2 regions of the Streptomyces sp. NPDC018029 genome follow, and region 1 is predicted to be linked to the other one. Evidence: riboswitches for the same ligand, from Rfam matches in the RefSeq annotation. Region 1 holds a riboswitch; the other holds the start of a gene.
What was found. A riboswitch is a leader RNA that binds a small molecule or an ion and turns the genes downstream of it on or off. The one in region 1 is predicted to bind thiamine pyrophosphate.

Region 1 (4,204 bases):
ACTGCACGAGGGTCAGGACCGCGGCCGTGGGCAGGTCGAGCAGTTGCGCGGTCTGCCGGTAGACCTCCACTTCGAGCGTGGAGTACGCGGGTCCGCCGAGGATCTGCACGATGCCGAAGGAGGTGAAGGTGAAGAGGAAGACCATGAGCGCGGCGGCGGCCACCGCCGGGCCGAGCGCCGGCAGCGTCACGGTCCGCCAGGCCGTCCAGCGCGATGCGCCGAGCATCCGCGCGGCCTCCTCCTGCCGCGGGTCGAGCTGCGACCAGAGCCCGCCGACGGTCCGTACGACGACCGCGTAGTTGAAGAAGACGTGGGCGAGCAGGATCGCCCAGACGGTGGTGTCGAGGCGTACGCCCCACAGCTCGTCGAAGAGCCCGCCCCGCCCGATCAGCGCGAGGAAGGCCGTCCCGACGACGACGGTCGGCAGCACGAACGGCACGGTGACGACGGCCCGCAGCAGCCCCTTGCCGGGGAAGTCGAAGCGCGCGAAGACATACGCGCCGGGGAGCGCGATCAGCAGCGTGAGCGCGGTCGACGCGAGCGCCTGCCAGGTGGTGAACCAGAGCACGTGCCGGATGTCGGACTGCCCGAGCACGTCCGTGATCCGCCCGAACTGCCAGGCGCCGTCGACGTGCAGCCCGCGGGCGACGATCGCCGAGACCGGGTAGGCGAAGAAGAGCGCGAAGAACGCGACGGGCAGGGCCAGCAGGCCGAGCCGTGCCGCGTTTCCGCGCGAGCGCCCCTTCACGGGGCGCCCCTTCACTTCAGTACGAGCGAGGTCCACGACTTGATCCACGGCTCGCGGTTGTCGGCGATCTTCTTCGGGTCCATGGTCTGCGGCTTGTCGACGGTCACGCCGTGCTCCGTGAACAGCTCGGGCAGCTCGGTGCCCTCACGCACCGGGTTCACGAACATGTTCAACGGCATGTCCTCCTGGAACTCCTTGCCCGCGAGGAAGTCGAGGAGCGCCTTGCCGCCCTTCTCGTTCTTCGCGCCGCTCAGCAGGCCCGCGTACTCGACCTGGCGGAAGCAGGTGCCGGTCGCGACGCCGGTCGGCGCCTGCTTCGGCCGCGGCTCGCCGTAGAGCACCTCGACGGGCGGCGAGGAGGCGTAGGAGACGACGAGCGGCCGGTCACCCTTGGCCTTCTTGCCACCGGCGGACCCGGAGAACTCCTCGTTGTAGGCCTGCTCCCAGCCGTCGACGACCTTCACGCCGTTGGCCCTGAGCTCCTTCCAGTAGCTCTCCCAGCCCTTGTCGCCGTACTTCGCGGCGGTGCCGAGCAGGAAGCCGAGCCCGGGCGAGGAGGTCGAGGCGTTCTCGGTGACCAGCAGGTTCTTGTACTGCGGCTTGAGCAGGTCGTCGAAGGACTTCGGCGGCGCCAGCTTCTTGTCGGCGAAGTACTTCTTGTCGTAGTTCACGCAGATGTCGCCGCTGTCGACGGGCGTCACCCGGTGCTTGTCCTGGTCGACCCGGAACTCCGGCTTGATCTTCTCCGCGCCCTTGGCCTCGTACGACTGGAAGAGCCCGTTGTCGAGCGCCCGCGAGAGGAGGGTGTTGTCGACGCCGAAGAAGACGTCGCCCTGCGGGTTGTCCTTGGAGAGGATCGCCTTGTTCACGGCGGCGCCCGCGTCACCGTCCTTGAGGACCTTGACCTTGTACCCGGACCGCTTCTCGAAGTCCTTCAGTACGTCCTTGGAGACGTTGAAGGAGTCGTGGCTGACGAGCGTCACGCTCTTGGAGTCGGATCCTCCGGAACCGCTGTCGGAGCCGCCGCACGCGGAGACCGCGACGAGCCCGACGCCCACCGCCACGGCGGTGAACGAAACCTTCTTGGTGGTGCCCCTGGTGCTCACTGGATTTCCTCCTGGGTGACCAGGAAGAGACGCGGCCCTGCCCGCGGGCCGGTGGCACGCGGGCAGGGCGCTACAGCTTGAGTGATGCCCGAACTTCCTACCCAGAATGACCTGGGCGAGGTTCAGAGGGTCTGCGGCCCACCTGTCCAAGGTGCCGCACTCTCAGCGCTGTGGCGCTCCCCTGTCGGAATATGCAGATGTGTGCACGCCCTCCTACGAGGGAGTACGCCCGTCAGACTACCTCTCGGCCGCGGCGAGCTGGCCGCACGCTCCGTCGATCTCCTGACCCCGGGTGTCCCGAATCGTGACCGGCACACCATGGGCGGCGATGGCCTCCACGAACGCCTTCTCGTCCTCGGGCCGCGACGCCGTCCACTTGGAGCCCGGCGTCGGGTTCAGCGGAATCAGGTTCACGTGGACCGGCTTGCCCTTGAGCAGCCGGCCGAGCCGGTCACCGCGCCATGCCTGGTCGTTGATGTCCCGGATCAGCGCGTACTCGATGGAGAGGCGACGGCCGGACTTCGCGGCGTACTCCCAGCCCGCGTCGAGGACCTCCCGCACCTTCCACCGCGTGTTGACGGGCACGAGGGTGTCGCGCAGCTCGTCGTCCGGCGCGTGCAGCGAGATCGCGAGGCGGCACTTGAAGCCCTCGTCCGAGAACCGGTGGATGGCGGGCACGAGCCCCACCGTCGACACCGTGATGCCGCGCTGCGAGAGCCCGAGACCGTCCGGCTCCGGGTCGGTGAGGCGGCGGATGGCGCCGGTCACGCGCTTGTAGTTGGCGAGCGGCTCGCCCATGCCCATGAAGACGATGTTCGACAGCCTGGCGGGCCCGCCCGGAATCTCACCGTCGCGCAGCGCGCGCATGCCGTCCACGATCTGGTGCACGATCTCGCCCGTCGACAGGTTCCGGTCGAGGCCGGCCTGTCCGGTGGCGCAGAACGGGCAGTTCATGCCGCAGCCGGCCTGCGAGCTGATGCACATGGTGACCCGGTCCGGGTACCGCATCAGGACCGACTCGACGAGCGTCCCGTCGAAGAGCCGCCACAGCGTCTTGCGGGTCGTGTCGTCGTCACAGCTGATGTGCCGCACGACGGACATCAGGTCGGGAAGCAGCGCCTCGCGGAGCTTATCGCGCGCACCGGCGGGGATGTCGGTCCACTCGGCCGGGTCGTGCGCGTACCGCGCGAAGTAGTGCTGCGACAGCTGCTTGGCACGGAACGGCTTCTCGCCGATGGCGGCGACGGCTTCCTTGCGCTCGGCGGGCGTGAGGTCGGCGAGATGCCGCGGGGGCTTCTTGGCACCGCGGGGCGCGACGAAAGTGAGTTCTCCGGGTACAGGCATGGTCCTTCCAGTGTCGCAGACATACGACAAGGGGCTCGCCGCCCTGTGGACAACGAACCCCTCACGCACATCTACGCAGGTCAGCCCCGGTGTCACCCAGAGCCGACGAAGACCACGAGCAGCAGCCAGACCACCGGCGCCGTCGGCAGCAAGGAGTCCAGGCGGTCCATGATGCCGCCGTGGCCGGGCAGCAGCGTGCCCATGTCCTTGATGCCGAGGTCCCGCTTGATCATCGACTCGCCGAGGTCGCCGAGCGTGGCGCTCGCCGCGACCGCGAGGCCGATCAGGAGGCCCTGCCACCACGTCCCGCCGTCGATCAGGAACTCCATGCACAGCGCGCCCGCGGCCATCGCGAAGGTGACAGCGCCGACCAGGCCCTCGCGGGTCTTGCCGGGGCTGATGCGCGGCGCCAGCTTGTGCTTGCCGAAGCGCCAGCCGATCGCGTACGCACCGGTGTCGCTGACCACCGTCAGGAGCAGGAAGGTGAGCACCCGCTGCGGGCCGTCGTCCGCGGCCAGCATCAGCGCCACGAACGTGGCGAGGAAAGGCACGTAGAAGGCGGCGAAGACGCCCGCCGTGACGTCCTTCAGATAGCCGTCGGGCGGCTCTGTCATCCGCCAGACGAGCACGGCGAGCGCGGTGAGCGCCATCGCGACCCACGCGCCCTCGGGCCCGCGCACGTACCCGGCGACGACCATCGCCGCGCCGCCCACCGCGAGCGGCACGAGCGGCGCCTTGATGTCCTTGCGCTCCGCCAGGCGGGAGGTCAGCTCCCAGAGGCCCACCACGACGGCGACCGCTATGACACCGATGAAGACGGCCTTCACGATGAACAGCGACGCGACGATCACCGCGCCGAGGCCCACACCCACCCCTATGGCCGCCCCGAGATCCCGGCCCGCGCTCTTCTTCTGCGGTGCTGCCGGGGCGGGCTGCGGCTGTGGTGCGCTGGGCATGGGCTCCTGCGGAGGCTCGTCACGGAACAGGGGGCCGCCCATCCGAGTGG
Region 2 (4,204 bases), on a different contig from region 1:
AGCCCCCACCGGCGGGGCAGCCGCGAGCGAACAGAGCCCCGCACCTCTCAAGGCGTCCCGAACGCCGGCCGCTCCGGATCGAGCCGGGCCATGCCCTCCGCAGGAGAGGACGCCTCCGCGAAGTGCCGCCGCGGAATCCGCCCGGCCCGGTGCGCGAGCCGCCCGGCCTCGACCCCGTGCCGCATGGCCTCGGCCATCAGGACCGGCTCCTGCGCCCGCGTCACCGCGGAGGCGAGCATCACGCCCGCACACCCCAGCTCCATCGCGATCGCCGCGTCGGACGCCGTGCCCGCCCCCGCGTCGAGGATCACCGGCACGCGCGCGTGCTCCACGATCAGCTGGAAGTTGTGCGGGTTGCGGATGCCGAGCCCGGAGCCGATGGGCGAGCCGAGCGGCATGATCGCCGCACAGCCCACGTCCTCCAGCTTCCGTGCGAGCACCGGGTCGTCGTTCGTGTAGGGCAGGACGGTGAAACCGTCGTCCACCAGGGTCTCGGCGGCGTCCAGGAGCTCGACCGGATCGGGCAGCAGGGTGCGCTCGTCGGCGATCACCTCCAGCTTCACCAGGTCGGTGCCGAGCGCCTCGCGGGCGAGCCGGGCGGTGAGTACGGCCTCGCCGGCCGTGAAGCAGCCCGCCGTGTTGGGCAGCACGCGGATGCCGAGCCGGTCGAGGACGGAGAGCACGGAGCCCTGGACGCCCGGGTCGAGGCGGCGCATCGCGACGGTGGTCAGCTCCGTGCCGGACGCGATGAGGGACCGCTCCAGGACGTCGAGGCTGGGCGCCCCTCCCGTACCCATGATCAGGCGCGAGGAGAGGGTGAGCCCGCCGATGACGAAGGGGTCGTCTGCCATGGTGCTTCAGCCTCCCTGGACGGCGGTGAGAATTTCGACGCGGTCGCCCGCGGCGAGCGTCGTGGTGGACCACTGCGCGCGCGGGACGACGGTTTCGTTGACGGCGGCGGCGACACCGGAGTGCGCCGAGGAGAGAGTGGCCACGACGGCTTCGAGCGTGGTGCCCGAGGCCACGTCGCGTGCTTCCCCATTGACGGAAACGGCGAAGGGCGTGCTCATGCGTGCTGCTCCGTGAAGTGCGGCGTGGCGGGTGGGGGTACGGGGGAGGGCCCGGCGAAGCGGCGCGGGGTGAACGGACGCGCCACGTCCGGCAGTTCACCGGTGGTCAGGGCGTGCGCCATGACGTCACCCGTCAGGGGCGTCAGCAGGACGCCGTTGCGGTGGTGGCCGGTGGCCAGGTGGAGTCCGGCGAGCCGCGTCGGGCCGAGCAGCGGCGCGTTGTCGGGGGAGCCGGGGCGCAGGCCCGCGCGGGTCTCGGTCAGCGGCAGTTCCGTGATGCCGGGGACCAGTTCGTGCGCGTCCCGCAGGAGTTCGTAGACACCGCCGGCGGTCACCGTGGTGTCCCAGCCGAGCTCCTCGCTGGTCGCGCCGACGACGAGCTCGCCGTTCTCGCGCGGGACGAGGTAGACGTGGCTGCCGCGCACCACGGCCCGCACGGTGCGGCTCAGGAACGGCGCGTACGCCTTCGGCACCGTCAACCGCAGCACCTGGCCCTTCACGGGCCGCACGGGCGGCAGGACGTCCTGCGGCATGCCCCCGAGGCGCCCGCTGAGGCTGCCCGCCGCGAGCACCGTCAGACCCGCGCCCAGCTCGGTGCCGTCCGTGAGGACGACGCCGCACGCCCGGTCGCGGACGACCGAGAGGCGCTCGGCCCACGCGCGGTGGAAGGCCACACCGGCCCGCTCGCAGGCCACCACGAGCGCCGCCGCGAGCCGGCGCGGGTCGACCTGGTGGTCGCCGTCGACCCGCAGCCCGCCGCGTACGCCCGGAGCGAGCATCGGTTCGAGACGGCGGCACTCGCGGCCGCTCAGCCACTCGGACTCCAGCCCCGAACGGCGCTGCAGGGCGTGCAGTTCGCGCAGGTGGGCGCGGTCGTCGGAGTCGAGCGCGACGGCGAGCGTGCCGCACGCGCGATAGCCGAGGTCCTGCCCGCTCGCCTCGGTCAGCTCGGCGGCGAAGGCGGGATAGCGGCGGGCGGACTCGACGTTGAGGCCGAGCAGCGTCTGCTCGCCGTAGTGGAGTTCGGTGACGGCGGCCAGCATGCCCGCCGCGACCTGCGCGGCGCCGCCGCCCGGCGCGGGGTCGACGAGCGCGACGGAAAGCCCGCGCTGGGCGGCCCGCCAGGCCGTGACCAGGCCGATGACGCCGCCTCCGACGACAAGGACGTCAGAGGTGGCGGATGGTGGTGTCGTACGTGGATGCATGGGCGTCCAGCCCCTCCCTTCGCCGGCATGACCCGGATCAGGTTCGTACGGTCGGAGGCCGTCCCAGCCTCCCTCTCAGCCCGGTGCGCCCGGGCTCCCGCGAGTGCTCTGCACCGGCCACCCTAGCCCGTCGCTTCGCGTGGCAGTAGGGGAGCTGTCCGGGTATGGGCGGTGACGGTGTGTCAGAGATCTCCCCGCAGCCATCTGAAGCCGCCACGGGCCGCCGCCCTACAGTGATCGGGTGAGCGAGCAGCAGAGGCAGAGCGGAAATCAGCGGCACGCGGAGCGGCGCGTCGTCATCGTCGGAGCCGGCATGGCCGGGGTGCAGACCGCGGTGGCCCTGCGGGAACAGGGGTTCGCCGGCCCGGTCACCCTCGTCGGGGCGGAGCCGCACCAGCCGTACGACAGGCCGCCGCTGTCCAAGGCGGTGCTGCTCGGCAAGGCGGAGGGCTCCGCCTTCGACATCGACTTCGAGGCGCTCGGCATCGAGCTGGTCCTGGGGCGCGCGGTCACCGGCGTGCGCCCCGCCGACCACGAGCTGGACACCGCTGATGGCCCCCTCGCGTACGACGTGCTGGTCCTCGCGACCGGCGCCGAACCGATCCGGCTGCCCGGCACCGAGGGAGTCCCCGGCGTCCACCTCCTGCGCACCCTGGACGACGCCGAGCGGCTGCGCCCGGTCCTCGCCGAGCAGCAGGACGTCGTGGTCGTCGGGGCGGGCTGGATCGGCGCGGAGTTCGCGACCGCCGCGCGCGAGGCGGGCTGTTCCGTCACCGTGGTCGAGGCCGCCGCTCGGCCGCTCGCCGGAGCGCTGCCCGAGGAGGTCGCGGCCCCCATGACGGGCTGGTACGCCGACTCCGGAGCGGTCCTGCGCACCCACGCGCGCGTGGAGCGTGTCGAACCGGGCACCGTCGTCCTGTCCGACGGGACCCGGCTGCCCGCGGGCGCCGTCGTCGTCGGCATCGGGGCGCGGCCCGCGACGGCCTGGCTGACCGGCTCCGGCATCGAGCTGGGCAGCCACCGGGAGGTCGTGGCCGACGACGGCCTGCGCACGTCGGCGCCCGACGTGTACGCGGTCGGCGACTGCTCCTCCTTCCCTTCGGGAAGGTACGGCGAGCGTCTGCTCGTGCACCACTGGGACAACGCCTTGCAGGGCCCGCGCACGGTGGCGGCGAACATCATCGGCGAGACCCCCGCGGCGTACGACCCCGTGCCGTACTTCTGGTCGGAGCAGTTCGGCCGCTTCGTGCAGTACGCGGGCCACCACGCCTCGGCGGACGAGCTGGTGTGGCGCGGCGACCCGACGGGTGTGGCCTGGTCGGTGTGCTGGCTGCGGGAGGGCGCCCTGGTGGCGGTCCTCGCGGTGGGCCGCCCCCGGGACCTGGCCCAGGGCCGCAGACTGATCGAGTGGGGCGCCCGCCTCGACCCCACGCTGACGGCGGACCCTTCGGTTCCCCTGAAGAAGGCGGCACTGTAGCGGGCCCTCCAGGGGCGCGGGGAACTGCGCGACCAGCCCCCACCGGCCCGCGGTGGAGCACAGGTCCGGCCCCCGCCCCGGCCGGGGCAGCACCACCCGTCGCGGGCCCCCGGCCAGAGATACGCTGGGACGGTGACCGAGATTGACGCAAAGACTGACGCTCTTGTCCCTGCCTGGCTGCACCTCCCCGACATCGCGGAAATGCTCGATGTCGAGGTGACCCGCGTGCGCCAGCTGGTCAAGGAGGGCCAGCTGATCGCCGTACGCCGTGGGGAGAACCGGGCGCTCCAGGTGCCCGCCGCCTTCATCGACGGCGACAAGGTCGTCAAGGGCCTCGCCGGCACCCTGACGCTCCTGAGGGACGACGGCTTCTCCGACGAGGAGATGCTCGAGTGGCTCTTCACCCCCGACCCGACCCTGCCCGGCACCCCCGTGCAGGCGCTGGGCGAGAA

Region 2: it holds a riboswitch for thiamine pyrophosphate, as region 1 does, so the genes downstream of both, thiO (glycine oxidase ThiO) here and ACH4D5_RS30560 (thiamine ABC transporter substrate binding subunit) in region 1, are expected to answer to the same signal.

What each region holds. Positions count from the first base shown of each region.
Region 1 is NZ_JBIRFV010000011.1:114,799-119,002, forward strand. Features, by position in the region: gene ACH4D5_RS30555 (ABC transporter permease) at 1-784, opposite strand, end outside; gene ACH4D5_RS30560 (thiamine ABC transporter substrate binding subunit) at 760-1,854, opposite strand; TPP riboswitch at 1,931-2,047, opposite strand; gene rlmN (23S rRNA (adenine(2503)-C(2))-methyltransferase RlmN) at 2,092-3,198, opposite strand; gene ACH4D5_RS30570 (phosphatidate cytidylyltransferase) at 3,291-4,204, opposite strand, start outside.
Region 2 is NZ_JBIRFV010000009.1:23,594-27,797, forward strand. Features, by position in the region: gene ACH4D5_RS26540 (thiazole synthase) at 48-851, opposite strand; gene thiS (sulfur carrier protein ThiS) at 858-1,070, opposite strand; gene thiO (glycine oxidase ThiO) at 1,067-2,275, opposite strand; TPP riboswitch at 2,273-2,386, opposite strand; gene ACH4D5_RS26555 (NAD(P)/FAD-dependent oxidoreductase) at 2,589-3,752, shown strand; gene ACH4D5_RS26560 (Rv2175c family DNA-binding protein) at 3,885-4,204, shown strand, end outside.